Regions from separate parts of the Streptomyces sp. NPDC004284 genome, predicted to be linked through region 1. Evidence: riboswitches for the same ligand, from Rfam matches in the RefSeq annotation. Region 1 holds a riboswitch; each other region holds the start of a gene.
What was found. A riboswitch is a leader RNA that binds a small molecule or an ion and turns the genes downstream of it on or off. The one in region 1 is predicted to bind cyclic di-AMP.
Positions count from the first base shown of each region.

Region 2: another riboswitch for cyclic di-AMP. It lies ahead of ACFYUS_RS06130 (peptidoglycan DD-metalloendopeptidase family protein); the one in region 1 lies ahead of ACFYUS_RS16940 (M23 family metallopeptidase).
Region 3: another riboswitch for cyclic di-AMP. It lies ahead of ACFYUS_RS35935 (transglycosylase SLT domain-containing protein); the one in region 1 lies ahead of ACFYUS_RS16940 (M23 family metallopeptidase).

Region 1 covers NZ_JBIAMJ010000005.1:460,527-465,139, reverse strand. Annotated here, with positions in the region: gene ACFYUS_RS16945 (PrsW family intramembrane metalloprotease) at 1-912, shown strand, start outside; gene ACFYUS_RS16940 (M23 family metallopeptidase) at 920-2,002, opposite strand; cyclic di-AMP (ydaO/yuaA leader) riboswitch at 2,014-2,178, opposite strand; gene ACFYUS_RS16935 (PP2C family protein-serine/threonine phosphatase) at 2,391-3,593, opposite strand; gene ACFYUS_RS16930 (MFS transporter) at 3,723-4,613, opposite strand, start outside.
Region 2 covers NZ_JBIAMJ010000002.1:208,898-213,510, reverse strand. Annotated here, with positions in the region: gene ACFYUS_RS06140 (SIMPL domain-containing protein) at 23-796, opposite strand; gene ACFYUS_RS06135 (SGNH/GDSL hydrolase family protein) at 948-1,742, opposite strand; gene ACFYUS_RS06130 (peptidoglycan DD-metalloendopeptidase family protein) at 1,895-2,827, opposite strand; cyclic di-AMP (ydaO/yuaA leader) riboswitch at 2,832-3,019, opposite strand; gene ACFYUS_RS06125 (tyrosine-protein phosphatase) at 3,360-4,181, shown strand; gene ACFYUS_RS06120 (DUF6126 family protein) at 4,188-4,343, opposite strand; gene ACFYUS_RS06115 (helix-turn-helix domain-containing protein) at 4,377-4,613, opposite strand, start outside.
Region 3 covers NZ_JBIAMJ010000023.1:13,749-18,361, reverse strand. Annotated here, with positions in the region: gene ACFYUS_RS35940 (phosphoribosyltransferase family protein) at 1-835, shown strand, start outside; gene ACFYUS_RS35935 (transglycosylase SLT domain-containing protein) at 819-1,667, opposite strand; cyclic di-AMP (ydaO/yuaA leader) riboswitch at 1,671-1,856, opposite strand; gene ACFYUS_RS35930 (hypothetical protein) at 2,209-2,835, shown strand; gene ACFYUS_RS35925 (phosphocholine-specific phospholipase C) at 2,898-4,613, opposite strand, start outside.

The sequences.
Region 1 (4,613 bases):
GATCCGGACTCGGCCGACACCCTCGGGGCCACCGTCGTCGCCCCGGTGGTGGAGGAGAGCGCGAAGGCGGCCGCGATCCTGCTGCTGTTCCTCTTCCGCAGGAAGGACTTCGGCGGTCTCGTCGACGGCGTCGTGGTCGCCGGTTTCACCGCGACCGGCTTCGCCTTCACCGAGAACATCCTCTACCTCGGCAACGCCTTCGGCGAGGACCAGGAGTTCGGCTCGACCGGCCTGGGCTCGGTGACCGCCGCGACCTTCTTCGTGCGGGTCGTGATGTCGCCGTTCGCGCATCCGCTGTTCACCGTGCTCACCGGCATCGGCTTCGGTCTCGCCGCCCTCGCGCCGCCCGGGAAGCGGCTGCGCCGGGTGCTGCTGCCGCCGGCCGGGCTGCTGCTCGCGATGAGCCTGCACTCCGCGTGGAACGGCTCGGCCACCTTCGGCGGCCCGCTGGCCTTCTACGCGGTGTACGGGGCGCTCATGGTCCCGGCCTTCGGTCTGCTGACCTGGCTGGCGGTGTGGAGCCGGCAGCGCGAGCTGCGCACGATATCCGGGGAGCTCCCGGCGTACGCGGCGGCCGGCTGGCTCGCCCCCACGGAGCCGCTCGCGCTGTCGTCGATGCGGGCCCGGAAGATGGCCCGGGCGTTCGCCGCCCGGACGTACGGGGCGCCGGCCGCGCGGGCGGTCGGCGAGTACGAGTCCTTCGCGACGACCCTGGCGTTCCTGCGGGACCGGGCCCGGCGCGGCACGGCGGGACCCGATTTCCCGGCGCGGGAGCAGGAGCTGCTGCACCACCTGTGGCAGCGCCGCGAGGTCGCCTCCCCCGCGCTCACGTACGCGGCGCGGGCGACGGGCCGGGTCTGGGCGCCGCCGCAGTACCTGGACTACGACGGCTACAACCCGTACCGGAGTTAGGAGCTGCTCAGGGGTTCAGGCCCTTGGAGCGGAGCCAGGCCGCCGGGTCGATGCCGTCGCCGCCGGGCGTGTGGACCTCCATGTGGAGGTGGGCGCCGGTGACGTTGCCGGTGGCGCCGACGCGGCCGATGGTCTCGCCGGTGCCGACGGTCTGGCCGGCGCTGACCAGCATGGACGAGAGGTGGCAGTACCAGACCTCGGTGCCGTCCTCCAGCTCCAGGACGATGCGGTAGCCGTAGGAGCCGGACCAGCCCGCCGACTTGACGGTGGCGCCGTGGACCGCCTTGAGCGGGGTGCCCGTGGGGGCGGCGAAGTCGAGGCCGGTGTGGTAGCCGGAGGACCACATCGAGCCGGACTGCATGTAGCTGGCGGTGAGGGTGTACGAGGAGACCGGCAGCGCGTACTCGGCGGCGAGCTTGGCGAGGCGCTCGGCCTCGGCGGCCTCGGCCTTCGCCTTGGCCTCCGCTTCCGCCTTGGCCTTCGCCTCCGCCTCCGCCTTGGCCTTCGCCTCGGCGGCCGCCTTCTCCGCGGCGGCTTCCTTGGCCGCGGCCTCCGCGGCGGCCTTCTCGGCCGCGGCCTTCTCGACGGCTGCCTTCTCGGCGGCGTCGGCGGAGGCCTGCTGCTGCTCGGCCTGCTGGAGGATGCGGGCGCGCAGGGCCTCGCCCGCGGCGGGGGCGGAGGTCTGCTCCTCGGCCGTGGTGGTGTAGGTGGCGGAGGTGAGCGGGTTCGCCTCGGCCTGGGCGGCGGGCGCGCTCTCCTCCGCGGGAAGGAGGTCGCCGACGCCGGGGATGTCGTGGGCGTCCGGCAGGTTCAGGTCCGGGAGGTCCGGCAGGGATATCGCCACCGGGGGCTTCTCCTGCGCGGTGGCGAGGCCGCCCGCGCCGACGGCGGCGATCACGCCGACGCCGAGGACGGTGGAGGAGCGGGCGAAGTTGGAGCGCTGCTTGACGACCCGGTGCCGGCCGCCGGAGCGGCTCTCGGAGCGCAGGGAGCCCTCGGTGGGGTTCCACTCGGTGTCCGGGGCGGAGGGAGCCGCACCACCACCGAAGGCGTCGAAGGGGGCTTCGGATGCGGGGGTGTTGGACGCCACGGGGGCGCGCTCCTTTCCTTCCGTCTCGCCTACCGGGTTAGCTGACGGGTTCGGAGCGGGAAGGTCTCCTACGGGCTCGGCCGCCCGCGTGCGTGGTTCGCACGGGTGCGAAGGGGCCCGATTCACCCCAAGTGGTGGTTCCCCGGTTCCTTTTCAGGATTCGGCGCGTGCGCACGGTGCCGCCTCTTGCGACGGCTGGGACGACCGCGCTGCGTTATCGAACGTTAATAGACAGGGGGTCCCGATTCCAAGCCGTCCTCCTTGATCGTTCATTGAATTATGGGGCTATCGCCCGAGTTGACCCCCCTTCAGCAAGGCCTTCGGGGGATTCCGCGAAACCCCCGCGATCTGACGTTGTGTCAATTGTTATCGCAGTGACACCCCTCGACTACGGCCGGTGACCGGGCCCGCCCGGCGGCACCACCGGCATCGTCCGGCGCCGCTCCGGCTGCCCCGTCGCCGGGCGGCTCACGGCGAGCAGCGCCATGTCGTCCGTCGACCCGCCGCCCGTGTGGAGCCGTACGTCGTCCACGAGCGCGTCGAGCAGCTCCTCGGGCCCCGGGAAGATCCGCCCGGCGAGGCGCGCCGCCGGATCGTAGAAGACGCCCCGCGCGTCCCGCGCCTCCGAGAGGCCGTCCGTGTAGAAGAGCAGCGTCGCGCCCGGCGGGAGCGGCCACGCCTCGACCCGGTCCGGCCACTCCGCCAGTTCGCCCATCCCGAGCGGCAGCGCCGCCTGGCCCGGCTCCAGCAGGTCCAGGCGCCCGTCCCCGTACAGCATCAGCGGCGGCGGGTGCCCGCGGTTGACGACCCGTACGAAGCCGTCGAAGGTCCCGCCGCCGTCGCCGCGCGGGATCTCGGCCAGGACGGCGGTGGTGAACCCCTCGAAGGAGTCGAGGTCGTCCCGGCGGGTGCCCTCCCGGGCCAGCGCCCGCTCCAGGCGCCGTGCCACGCCCTCCAGGCTCCGTTCCGTCTCGGCCGCCTCCCGGAAGGCGCCGGTGACGACGGCGACGGCCTCGACCGCCTCCATCCCCTTGCCCCGGACGTCCCCGACCACGAGCCGCACCCCGTGCGGGGTGTCCTGGACGGCGAACAGGTCGCCGCCGATGAACGCGTCGGCCTGCGCCGCCTCGTACCGCGCCGCGCACTGCAGCCCGCCGATCCGCTCGGCCGGCGTCGGCAGCACCGCCTTCTGCGCGGCCTCCGCGATGACCCGCGCCGAGGCGAGCCGCTCGCCGCTGCGGCGCACGACCTGGTTGATGAGGAGGGCGAGCGCGGAGACCGTGAGGACGGTCAGGGTCTCGGTGAGGGACGCGATCTCGTCGACGGTGCCGTTGTAGGAGTGCAGCCCGATCGAGGCGAGGACGGCGGCGATCCCGGTGAGCAGGGTCGTGAGCAGGGAGGAGAAGGGCGCCGCGACCAGCGGGGCGGCGGAGAAGAGCGGCGCCGCCGTGTACGCGGGCGGGGTCGCCACGTCGAAGACGACACCGCCCGCGATGATCAGCGGGGGGAGGGCGCGGATGAAGCGGCGGGCGCCGCCGTACTCGGGGCGTTCCCCGCCCCGCCGCCCGCCGCCCGCCGCTCCTGGCCCCACCTGTGCCCTCCCTGCCCGGTCCGCCCGGCCGCGGTCCGCACCGCGCCCTCCCAGGGTGGCCGCCGCCGCCCGGGGCGGCGACTCCCACGGGGCCGACTGGCGTACGGGGTCGGCCGGCCCCGTACGGGGTCAGCCCCCGGTCACCCCCTCCGCCAGCCGGCCGCCCCGGGCGAGCAGCGCCATCGCCGCCGCGCACACCAGGCCCACCGCGCACAGCACGAGCCAGGGCGCCGCCGACCAGCCGGTGACGTCGAGGAGCGCGCCCGTCCCCAGGTTCCCGAGGGTGATGCCGACCCCGCACACGGTGTTGTAGAGCCCGTAGTGGGTGGCCACCCAACGCCCCCGGGACAGGGCGACGACGGTGTCCATCTCGTACGGGTAGAGCACCGCGTTCGCCACGGCCAGGACCGCCGCGCACAGCAGCAGCGCCGCCAGGCCGCGCCCCAGGGCGGCGGGGACCAGGAAGGCCCCGCCCATCAGGGCGAGCCCGAGGACGAGACACCGCTCCCGGCTGAGGCGGCGCCGGCACCAGGCCGTGATCCGCAGCTGTCCGGCGAGCGCGACGAGCGCCGAGACGGCGAACAGCGCGGTCGTCCGTCCCGTCCCGCCGGCCGCGAGCGGCAGCGCCAGATAGACCTGGAAGGACAGCACGTACGAGCCGGTCATGGCGAGCGAGAAGAGCCAGAAGGTGCGGTGGGAGAGCACCGTGCGGAACTGGCCCCGCTGCTCCCGCGGCGCCTCGGAGACCTGTACGGGCAGATGCCGGAGCTGGACGAGGGTCAGGCCGGCGAACAGCACCGCCGCGACCACGCACGTCAGCCGGAACGACACCCCCGTCAGGGCCACCCCGACGAGCGGCCCGAGCAGGATGCCCGCCTGGTAGTACGTGTTGAACAGCGCGAAGGCCTCCACCCGGCGCTCCTCCCCCGCCTCCGCCGCGAGGCAGGCCCGCACGGCGGGGTTGAAGAGCGCCCCCGCGAGGCCGGTCGCGAGCGAGGCGGCGATCAGCGTCGGCAGCGA
Region 2 (4,613 bases), on a different contig from region 1:
GGCCGGTGCACCCGCCCGCCCGTCAGATCAGCTCGTACACCGCCGAGACCGTGACCTGCTCCTCGATCTCGCCGGGCGCCAGCGGTACGCCCGGTTCGTCCGCGGAGACGGGGGTCGTGCCGAGGCCGGGGCGGACGGACTCGCCCTCGCTCAGCGAGACCAGCCGGCCGAGCCGGTGGCCGCTGAGCCGGGCGTGCTGCGAGGCCTTGTCGTACGCGTCCCGGTAGGCGGCCTCGCGGGCCTTCGCCCGCAGCGCCGACGGGTCGGCGACGTCGAAGACGACCCCGTTGATCCGGCCCGTGCTCCCGGTGGCGTCGTTGACGGCCCCGATGACCTGGCCGGTCCTGTCGATGTCGCGGACCTTCACGGAGAACGACTGCCCCGCCTGATAGCCCGTCACCTTGCTCTCCCCGTCCTTGGTCTGGGTGTAGACCGGGGACAGCGAGAGGCTGTCGGTGCGGATGTCCCGGTCGGCGATCCCCTGTCTGTGGAGCACGCCGAGCAGTGCCTCGGCCCCGGTGCTCTGCGCCGCCATCGCCTCCTTCGCCGTCGGGCGGGTGGCCTCGACCCCGGCGGACAGGATCGCCAGGTCGGGCGCGGCGGCCGCCCGGCCGTTGCCCGTGACGGTGACCGTGGCCGTGGCCGGTTCGGCGTCCCGGGCGGAGGTGCGGAGGGCCGCCCGCTCGGGCGCGGCGGCCAGGGCGGGGGCCGCGGGGCCGGCGAGGAGGCCGCCGAGCACGGCGGTGGCGGCGAGCAGACGGGCGGTGCGGGCGGCGCTGGGCCGGCGGATCGTCACGGGCGGTCCCTTCGGGGGGTGGGTGCCGGGGCTCCGGCGGGCACATCCCAGCACCCGGCGCCGCCGCCTCCCGCGCGCCACTCCTGACCGCCGGCCCCCTTCACCTCTCCGCACCAACCGGGACCGCCCGCCCTCGCCGGTCCGCCCGGTGCTACAGGGGCATGAGGTCGGGGCGCTTCGCCTCGACGTGGTCGCCCGAGCTCTCGCCGCGCAGCCGGCGCCCGATCCAGGGCACCAGGTACTCCCTGGCCCAGTGGATGTCGTCGCGGCGGACCTCCAGCGTGCCGCGCGGCGGTTCCGGCGGCCAGGGCTGGTCCGGGTCGGCGGGCACCTCCATGCCGAGGACCTGGGCGGCGCGCAGGGCGACGCGGGTGTGGCCCTCGGGCGAGAGGTGCAGCCGGTCGTCGTCCCAGGCGCGCCGGTCCTGCACGGACTTCAGCGACCACAGGTCGAGGACCGGGCAGCCGTAGCGGTCCGCGATGGCCCGGACGTGCCCGTTGTACGTGGCGATCTTGCCGCGCAGGTGCTTGAGGAGGATCACGTCGCGGGTGTCGAAGCCGGTGGTCACCATGACGGTGCCGACGGCGGAGGTCAGTTCGGCGACGGCGCGCTCGAAGCGCTCGGCCACGTCGTCCGGGTCCGTGCCGGGGCGGATGATGTCGTTGCCGCCCGCGCAGAAGGTCACCAGGTCGGGGGCGAGTTCCTTCGCCCGGGGGACCTGTTCCGCCACGATCTGGTCGAGGAGGCGCCCCCGTACGGCGAGATTGGCGTACCGGAAGGCGTCGTGCTCCGGCAGCTGGTCGGCGAGCAGGACCGCGAAGCGGTCCGCCCAGCCGACGTACGTCCCGTCGGGCCCGGGGTCTCCGACGCCCTCGGTGAAGCTGTCACCGATCGCCGCGTACGACCCGAATGCGCTCTTGTCTGTTGATCTCGAATCGTCTGCCACGGGAGCACATCCTTCCCTTTCGGATGTGACCTACGCGACCGTAAGGAGGGGTTGACGCAGGGTGACATATGCCACCGATAAAGATTCCACCAAGCCGGAATACGCCGGAGGCCCGGCACGTGCGTGCCGGGCCCCCTGGAGCTGACGTCGCGTCAGATGCTCACGCCGTGCGACCGCAGGGCGGCCAGCGGGTCGATGTCGGAGCCGTACTCCGGCCCGGTGCGCATCTCGAAGTGCAGGTGCGGGCCGGTGACGTTGCCGGTCGCGCCGGAGAGGCCGATCTGCTGGCCGCCGGTGACGGTCTGGCCGGCGGAGACGGAGATCGAGGACAGGTGGGCGTACTGCGAGAAGGTGCCGTCGGCGTGCTGGATGACGACCTGGTTGCCGTACGCGCCGCCGTCGCCGGCGGAGTAGACGGTGCCGGGGCCGACCGCGTGGACGGTGGTGCCGGTGGAGGCGATGAAGTCGACACCGGTGTGGTAGCCGGAGGACCACATGGAACCGGCCTGGTGGTACGGGGTCGACATGGCGGCGCCGGCGATCGGGGCGACCCAGCCGGAGGAGGAGGTCGTCCCGGCCGAGGAGGAGGTCGCCGAAGAGGAGGAGGCGGTGGTCGCGGCGGCGGCCGGGGCCGAGGTGCGCTCGCTGCCGCGCGAGGCACGCTGGGCGTCGCCGTTCTCGCCGGAGCTCCAGGTGCTCCGGTGCGCGGCCTCGGCGGTGCTCTTCGCGCCGAGGGTGAGCTTCATGCCGGGCAGGATCAGCGAGGGGTCCTCGCCGATGACCTGGCGGTTGTCCTCGTACAGCTTCTTCCAGCCGCCGGCGAGGTGGCGCTCGGAGGCGATCTTCGACAGGTAGTCGCCCCGGACGACGGAGTACGTCTTCGGAGCGGCCTTCACCGGGGCGGCGGGCGCGGCCTTCACCGGGGCGACGACGGGAGCGGCGGCCGGGGCGGCCTGCTCGGCGGCGTGGGCGCCGGTGGCTCCGAGGAGCGGGAGGGCGACGACGGCGCCGCCGGTGCCGGCGGCGGCGAGGCCGCGGGTCAGGCGACTGGACTTGGTACGGCGGTGCTTACCCTTCGCGGGCATGGCGAATTCCTCTCCGGCGCCTGCGAGGTGAGCTGTCGGGTTCGGACTGGAGATGTCCGGCCGCGTTCTCGCGCGACTTCACCCCGAGCCGTCCTTCATCGAGGGATCGGCGTACTACCTGGGTCCCCCGCTCCTGCCTTCTACGGGTGAGTGTGGATTCCGGTCGGTGGCAGGATTCGGCGGTCCGTCCGGATTGAGCGCGACGCTAGACGAGAGAAGTCGGGGCGAACAAGCCGCAGTTTTCAAGCGCTTCGGGATCCGGTGAAATCCGGCCGGAATTCCGGTCACCCTCCGTGGATGACGAATCCTCGATCTCCTTTTCCCGGGGGGTATTTGGAAAAGACGATCAGGCACGGTCCGTCACGGTTATGACGCTGCTCACGCGCCGATCCCCATCCCCCCTGCAACCGGGGCGGGTTATGCCGAACCAGTCAATACGGACAGATCACCCATTCCTGTCCCGGGGGGTGCGGGTCCGGGGCCCCGGCCGAGATGATTGCCCCAGGAACCGATCTACAGAACAGGAGCAGCCGTGACGCAGCAGCTGCCGCAGGTCCCGCCCGCCGAAGCCGCCGAGCCCGAGCTGACGGAGGTCCGCAACTTCCGGGACGTGGGCGGCCTGCCGACGACGGACGGGCGCGCCGTCCGCCCCGGCCGCCTCTTCCGCAGCGGCCACCTCGCCCACGCGACGGAGGACGACGCCGCCTTCCTGGCCTCGCTGGGGCTGCACACCGTCTTCGACTTCCGCAACGAGTCGGACCGGAGGCTCGAGGGTCCGGACGTCGAGCTGCCCGGCGTGCGGAACGTGAACATACCGCTCAACGACCCGGCCGACGGCAAGGAGTTCTGGAAGCTGGTGCGCGACGGCGAGACCGCGCAGCTGCGGGAGGTCCTCGGCGACGGCAAGGCGGCCGCCAGGATGTCCGACTCGTACCGGAAGATGGTGGTCGAGCGGACCGAGGAGCACGGCCGGATCCTCCACGCCATGGCGGAGGAGAGCCTCCCGGCCCTCATGCACTGCGCCGCGGGCAAGGACCGGGCCGGGCTCGCCATCGCGATCACCCTGCTCGCGCTCGGCGTCGAGCGGGAGGCGATCGAGGCCGACTACGTGAAGTCGAACGACCCGCACCGCCGCTACAAGGTGCGCCGCAGCTCCACCGCCGCGGACGCGATGTCGCCCGAGGTGATGGAGCTGCTGAGCCCGCTCTTCGACGCGCGGGTGGAGTATCTGCGGGCCGCCTTCGAGACGATCGAGGCGACCTGGGGCACGGTCGACGCCTATCTGTCCGAGGGCCTGAAGCTGGCCCCCGAGACCCGTGAGCGGCTGCGGGAGCGCCTGGTCACGGAGGCGTAGCCGCCCCTACTGGTTCTGCCCGCCCAGCATGAAGAGCAGGTAGAGGAAGCCGGCGAAGAGGTGGCCGGCGATCAGATAGGCGAAGAGGCGGAGCACCAGGCCCTTGGGGAACTTGCCTTCACCGCGTTCCTCACCGGTCACCGATACGGACTTCTCGGACATGGTCGGTCCTTTCCTGGGAAGGGTCACACGAGGTCAACGCCGGTGCGGGGTCCCGTCGCCGAGGCACAGCTCGGCGGCGGGGCTCTGCATCAGGGTGTGGACGAAGAGCAGCTCGGCCCCGCCGGGGGTGGCGGCGCCGATCCGATGCGGGGTCAGCGAGTCGAAGTGCGCGCTGTCCCCGGGGTCGAGGACGTGGACGGCCTCGCCGAGGGCGAGCCGCACCCGCCCCTCCAGGACGTGGATCCACTCCTCGCCGGGGTGGACGCGCAC
Region 3 (4,613 bases), on a different contig from region 1:
TCCGGTGGCGCCGAAGGGCTGGACGGCCCGCCTCGGCGGCGAGGCCGACGAGACCGTCAGCGTGCACGCGCCGGAACTCTTCTTCGCGATCGGGCAGTTCTACCGGGACTTCTCGCAGACCCCGGACGCCGAGGTCATCGCCTGCCTGGACCGGAACAGGGCCGCGCGGGTCCCCGTCGTGCGGGACACGGACGTCCGGATCCCGGTCGACGAGGTCACCCTCGGCGGACGCCTCGCGGTGCCCGAGGACGCGCGCGGGATCGTCCTGTTCGCGCACGGCAGCGGCAGCAGCCGCCACAGTCCGCGGAACCGGGCGGTCGCCGCGGCGCTCAACCGGGCGGGCCTGGGGACGCTGCTCTTCGACCTGCTGACCGAGGCGGAGGCGACCGACCGGGCCCATGTCTTCGACACCCCGCTGCTCGCCGGGCGGCTCGCCGGGGCCACGGAGTGGCTGGCCGGGCGGCCCGAGAGCACCGGGCTCCCGCTCGGGTACTTCGGCGCGAGCACGGGCGCGGCCGCCGCGCTGTGGGCGGCGGGCGATCCCGCGTCCCCGGTGGGCGCCGTCGTCTCGCGCGGCGGCCGGCCGGACCTCGCGGCCGAGCGCCTGGCCCAGGTGCGCGCCCCGACGCTCCTGGTGGTGGGCGGCGCGGACGCGCTGGTCCTGGACCTCAACCGGCGGGCCCTGGCCCTGCTGCGCTGCGAGAACCGGCTCTCCGTCGTGGGCGGCGCCGGCCACCTCTTCGAGGAGCCGGGCGCCCTGGAGGAGGTGGCGGCCCTCGCCACCTCCTGGTTCGCCGAGCACTTCCGGCGTGCGGGGATCAGTACGCCGAGTTGACGTTGTCGATGGAGCCGTAGCGGTCGGCCGCGTAGTTGCAGGCGGCGGTGATGTTGGCGACCGGGTCGAACAGGTCCATGGACGTGCCGGGCACGTGGTAGGCGAGGAAGGTCGGCTCGATGACCTGGAGGAGGCCCTTCGAGGGGGTGCCGGCGACGGCGTTGGAGTCCCAGAGGTTGATGGCCCGGGGGTTTCCGGAGGACTCGCGCATGACGTTGCGCAGGATCCCGTCGTAGGTGCCGGGGATGTTCTGCTGGCCCATGATGGCCAGCGACTCCCGGATCCAGCCGTCGAGGTTGTCGGCGTAGTTCGTGGCGGCGACGGCCGGGACGGCCGCCGCGGCGGAGGCGCCCGTTCCGGTGGCGACGGCGGGGGCGGCCGACCGGTGCTCGGAGCGGCTCGCCCGCTCGGTCGTGGCGGACTTCTTCGCCTGCGCGGGGGCGGCCTTCGCGGAATCCCGACGGATCGTCAGTTCGAGACCGGGGTGAATGAGTGAAGGATTGTCACCCACGGCGCTCTTGTTGGCACGGTAAAGGCTCTTCCAGCCCCCCTGAATTCCCTTCTTGTGGGCGATCAGGGAAAGCGAGTCACCACTCAGGACGGTGTACGTGTGGACCGCGCTCGGGGCGGCGGGCGCCTTGACCACGATCGGCGCGGCGGGAGCGGCGACGGACTGGGCGGCGACGGCCGGGGCCCCGGCCACGGGCGCGGCACTGGCGACGGCTGGGACGATCAGCGGCAGGGTGAGGGCGGCGCCACCCGTGCCGACCAGGGCGAGGCCCCGGGAGATGTGGCCGAGGCGGGGACGGCGGTGCTTACCGTGAGCAGGCATGACAGGTTTCCTCTCCGGCGCCTGCGAGGTGAGCTGTCGGGTTCGGACGGGAGATGTCCGGCCGCGCGCACGCGGCTGCACCCCGAGCCGTTCCGGATTCCGGACCGGCGTATTCGTGGGTCCCCCGCTCCTGCCGTCGGGTGAAAGTGAGGTTTACCGAGCGGCGGCAGGATTGGGCGTTCCGCTCGAATGGAGGTGACCGTAGGCCAGTAATGCGACGGATAACAAGACGAGCGGACCCCGGGAATGGGGAAATGGATCACGGAATTCGGGGAATTCAAGATCGATGCCGCGCCGGGGGTGTCGAACTTCCTTGTGCGGCATGGGGTGGGAGGAGGTGCCTCAGAGGCCCCGGGGCGGGCGAGTGAGTCGCGTCACGCGGACGGTAATGTCCGAATATGGGGTGTAATTCCGTAGTAGGTAAATAAGGGGGAAATCCCCGGGATCGGGCGTTCGGGCGGGTGGCTCGCCGGGAGGGTCAAAAGTCGCAAAACAGACATTTATCTTGAAAGATGGAGGGAACCGACTCAGGAGACACCTCATGCCGCCCTCCACCTCCCTGCTCAGCCCCGACAGCCTCGACCGCGAGGCGGCCGCCCTCTTCGAGAGCGCCGCCTGGCAGCGGATCGTCACGGACTGGACCGCCCCCGCGGTGCCGGGGCCGACGGCCCCCGAGGAGTCGCCGCCGGCGGAGGAGGGCTGGCGGGAACTGCTCAGCGTGCCGGTGGACCGGCTCGTGGCCGACGCGCTCGCCGCCCTGCCGCCGGAGCTCCCCGCCGAGCGCCGCATCCCGGGACGGCTCGGAGCCGTCCTGCCGGACCGGCTGCACATGTGGCGCCGCATCGGGCAGGCCGACCTGCGTCCCTCGGTCCACCTCGGCTACGCCCGCCTGGTGCTGGCGGAGTGGGGCTGGCAGAACGCCCCGTACAAGCTGCGCGACACCCGTGGCGCCCGGTGCCTCTGTGGCGCCCTCCTCGCCGCCCACCGCCTCGGCTACGGCAGCGCGGACACCATGAACGAGGCGGCCGCCTGGGTCATGACCGAGCTCCGGTCGCGGGGCTGGCAGGGGCTGATCGGGCCGTGGAACCGGGCCCCCGGCCGTACGGCCGCCGACGCGGTGGCCCTCCTCGACGCCACGGTCCGCCGCGCCGCGCACGCCGGCCGCTGACGCCGTGCCCGCGTGCCGGGCGGCGACCGGAAGGCCGCCACCCGGCACGCGAGGGGAGGGGGTCAGCCGCTGACGCTCGCGGCTCCGGTCTCGATGTGGCCGGTGTACCGGCGCGACCAGGTGCCGTCGATGTCGGCGAGGATCGTGAAGTCGTACCAGCCGCCGTTGTACGCCACCGCGTTGAAGAAGTCCTCGCGGCTGGAGTTCGCCGGCACCGTGTAGGTCCACGGCCCGTCCGAGCGGTAGGCGTTCGAGCGGATCGTGAAGGTGACGGGACCGGACGAGCTGTTCGTCATCCTGAACCACAGGGCCGTCTTGCCCGTCCCGCTCTCGGGCGCGAACCGGGCCGCCACCTCGACGTCCTTGCCCGCCTTGGAGGCGTCCCCGATGAACCGGCGCAGGAAGCGGTTGGGGCCCATCATCGAGATGTCGTACTTCCCCGAGCCCGAGCCGAGCCCGATGTTGAAGTAGTCGGAGGCCGTGGTGCCGGGGTCGACGGTGTACTGCCAGGCGGCCGTGTCCCGGTACTGGTGCGGATGGATCGAGAAGTGCGCCGACCGCTTGGCCTCCGCGCCCTGGTTCGCCATCGAGAACCAGGCCAGGATCTTGCCCGCGGCGCCGAACTCGAAGCGGTCGAGGTTGCCGTTCACCTGGTACGGCAGGGCGCGCGCCGGTCGCGTGCCGGACTCCTGCGCGGGCAGCGCGTTGTTCTGGGGCGCCGGGTTCGGCAGCGGGCCGCAGGTGGCCTGCCCGATCACCTTCGCCGTCGAGGGAAGGCCGGCGGGCACTCCGTACACCGGGTTGGCGAAGTCGAAGACACCGGTCAGATCGCCCGTCACCTTCCGCCGCCAGGCGCTGATGTTGGGGCAGGCGGCCGGGGTGCCGAGGGCCGCCGTCCAGGTCTCCATGAAGCGCAGCACCGAGGTGTGGTCGAAGACCTCGGAGCTCACCCAGCCGCCCCGGGTCCACGGGGACATGACAAGCATGGGGACGCGGAAGCCCAGTCCGATCGGCACGCCGTCGAGGTACTCGCCCGCGGTGCCCGGAGGGGCGACCGGCGGCGGCACGTGGTCGAAGAAGCCGTCGTTCTCGTCGTAGTTGAGGAACAGCACCGTGGAGTCGAACACCTCGGCGTTCGCGGCCAGCGCGCGGTAGACGAGGTCGACGAAGTGGGCGCCGTCCCCCGGAGGGGCGTACGGGTGCTCCGAGAAGGCCTCGTTCGCGACCACCCACGACACCTGCGGCAGGGTGCCCGCGACGACGTCGGCGCGGATCGCCGCAGCGATGTCGTCCGGCGTCGAGCCGGTCGCCTTCGGGACCGAGCCCATGCCCCGGTCGTACAGCGGATCCCCGGGCTTCGCGTCGGTGAACTTCTTGAAGTACGCGAGACCGTTGTCGCCGTAGTTGTCCTGGGCGTTCTGGTAGACCTTCCAGCTCATCCCGGCGCGCTGGAGCGCCTCGGCGTACGTCTCCCAGGTGAGGCCCGACTCGTCGCCCCCGTCCTTGCTGGAGCCGTCGACCTTCCCGCTCCACAGGAAGGTGCGGTTGGGGCCCGTGGCGCTCAGCGTCGAGCAGAAGTACGCGTCGCAGATCGTGTAGTTGTCGGCGAGCGCGTAGTGGAAGGGGATGTCCCCGCGGTCGAGGTGGCCGAGCGTCCGGGTGTTGCCCACGCCCGTGACCCAGTTGTCGAGGCGCCCCTTGTTCCAGGCGGCGTGCTGCGAGGTCCAGCTGTGCGGCAGGTCGCCGTTGCACTGCGCGAGGGTCTCGCCGTCGACGCC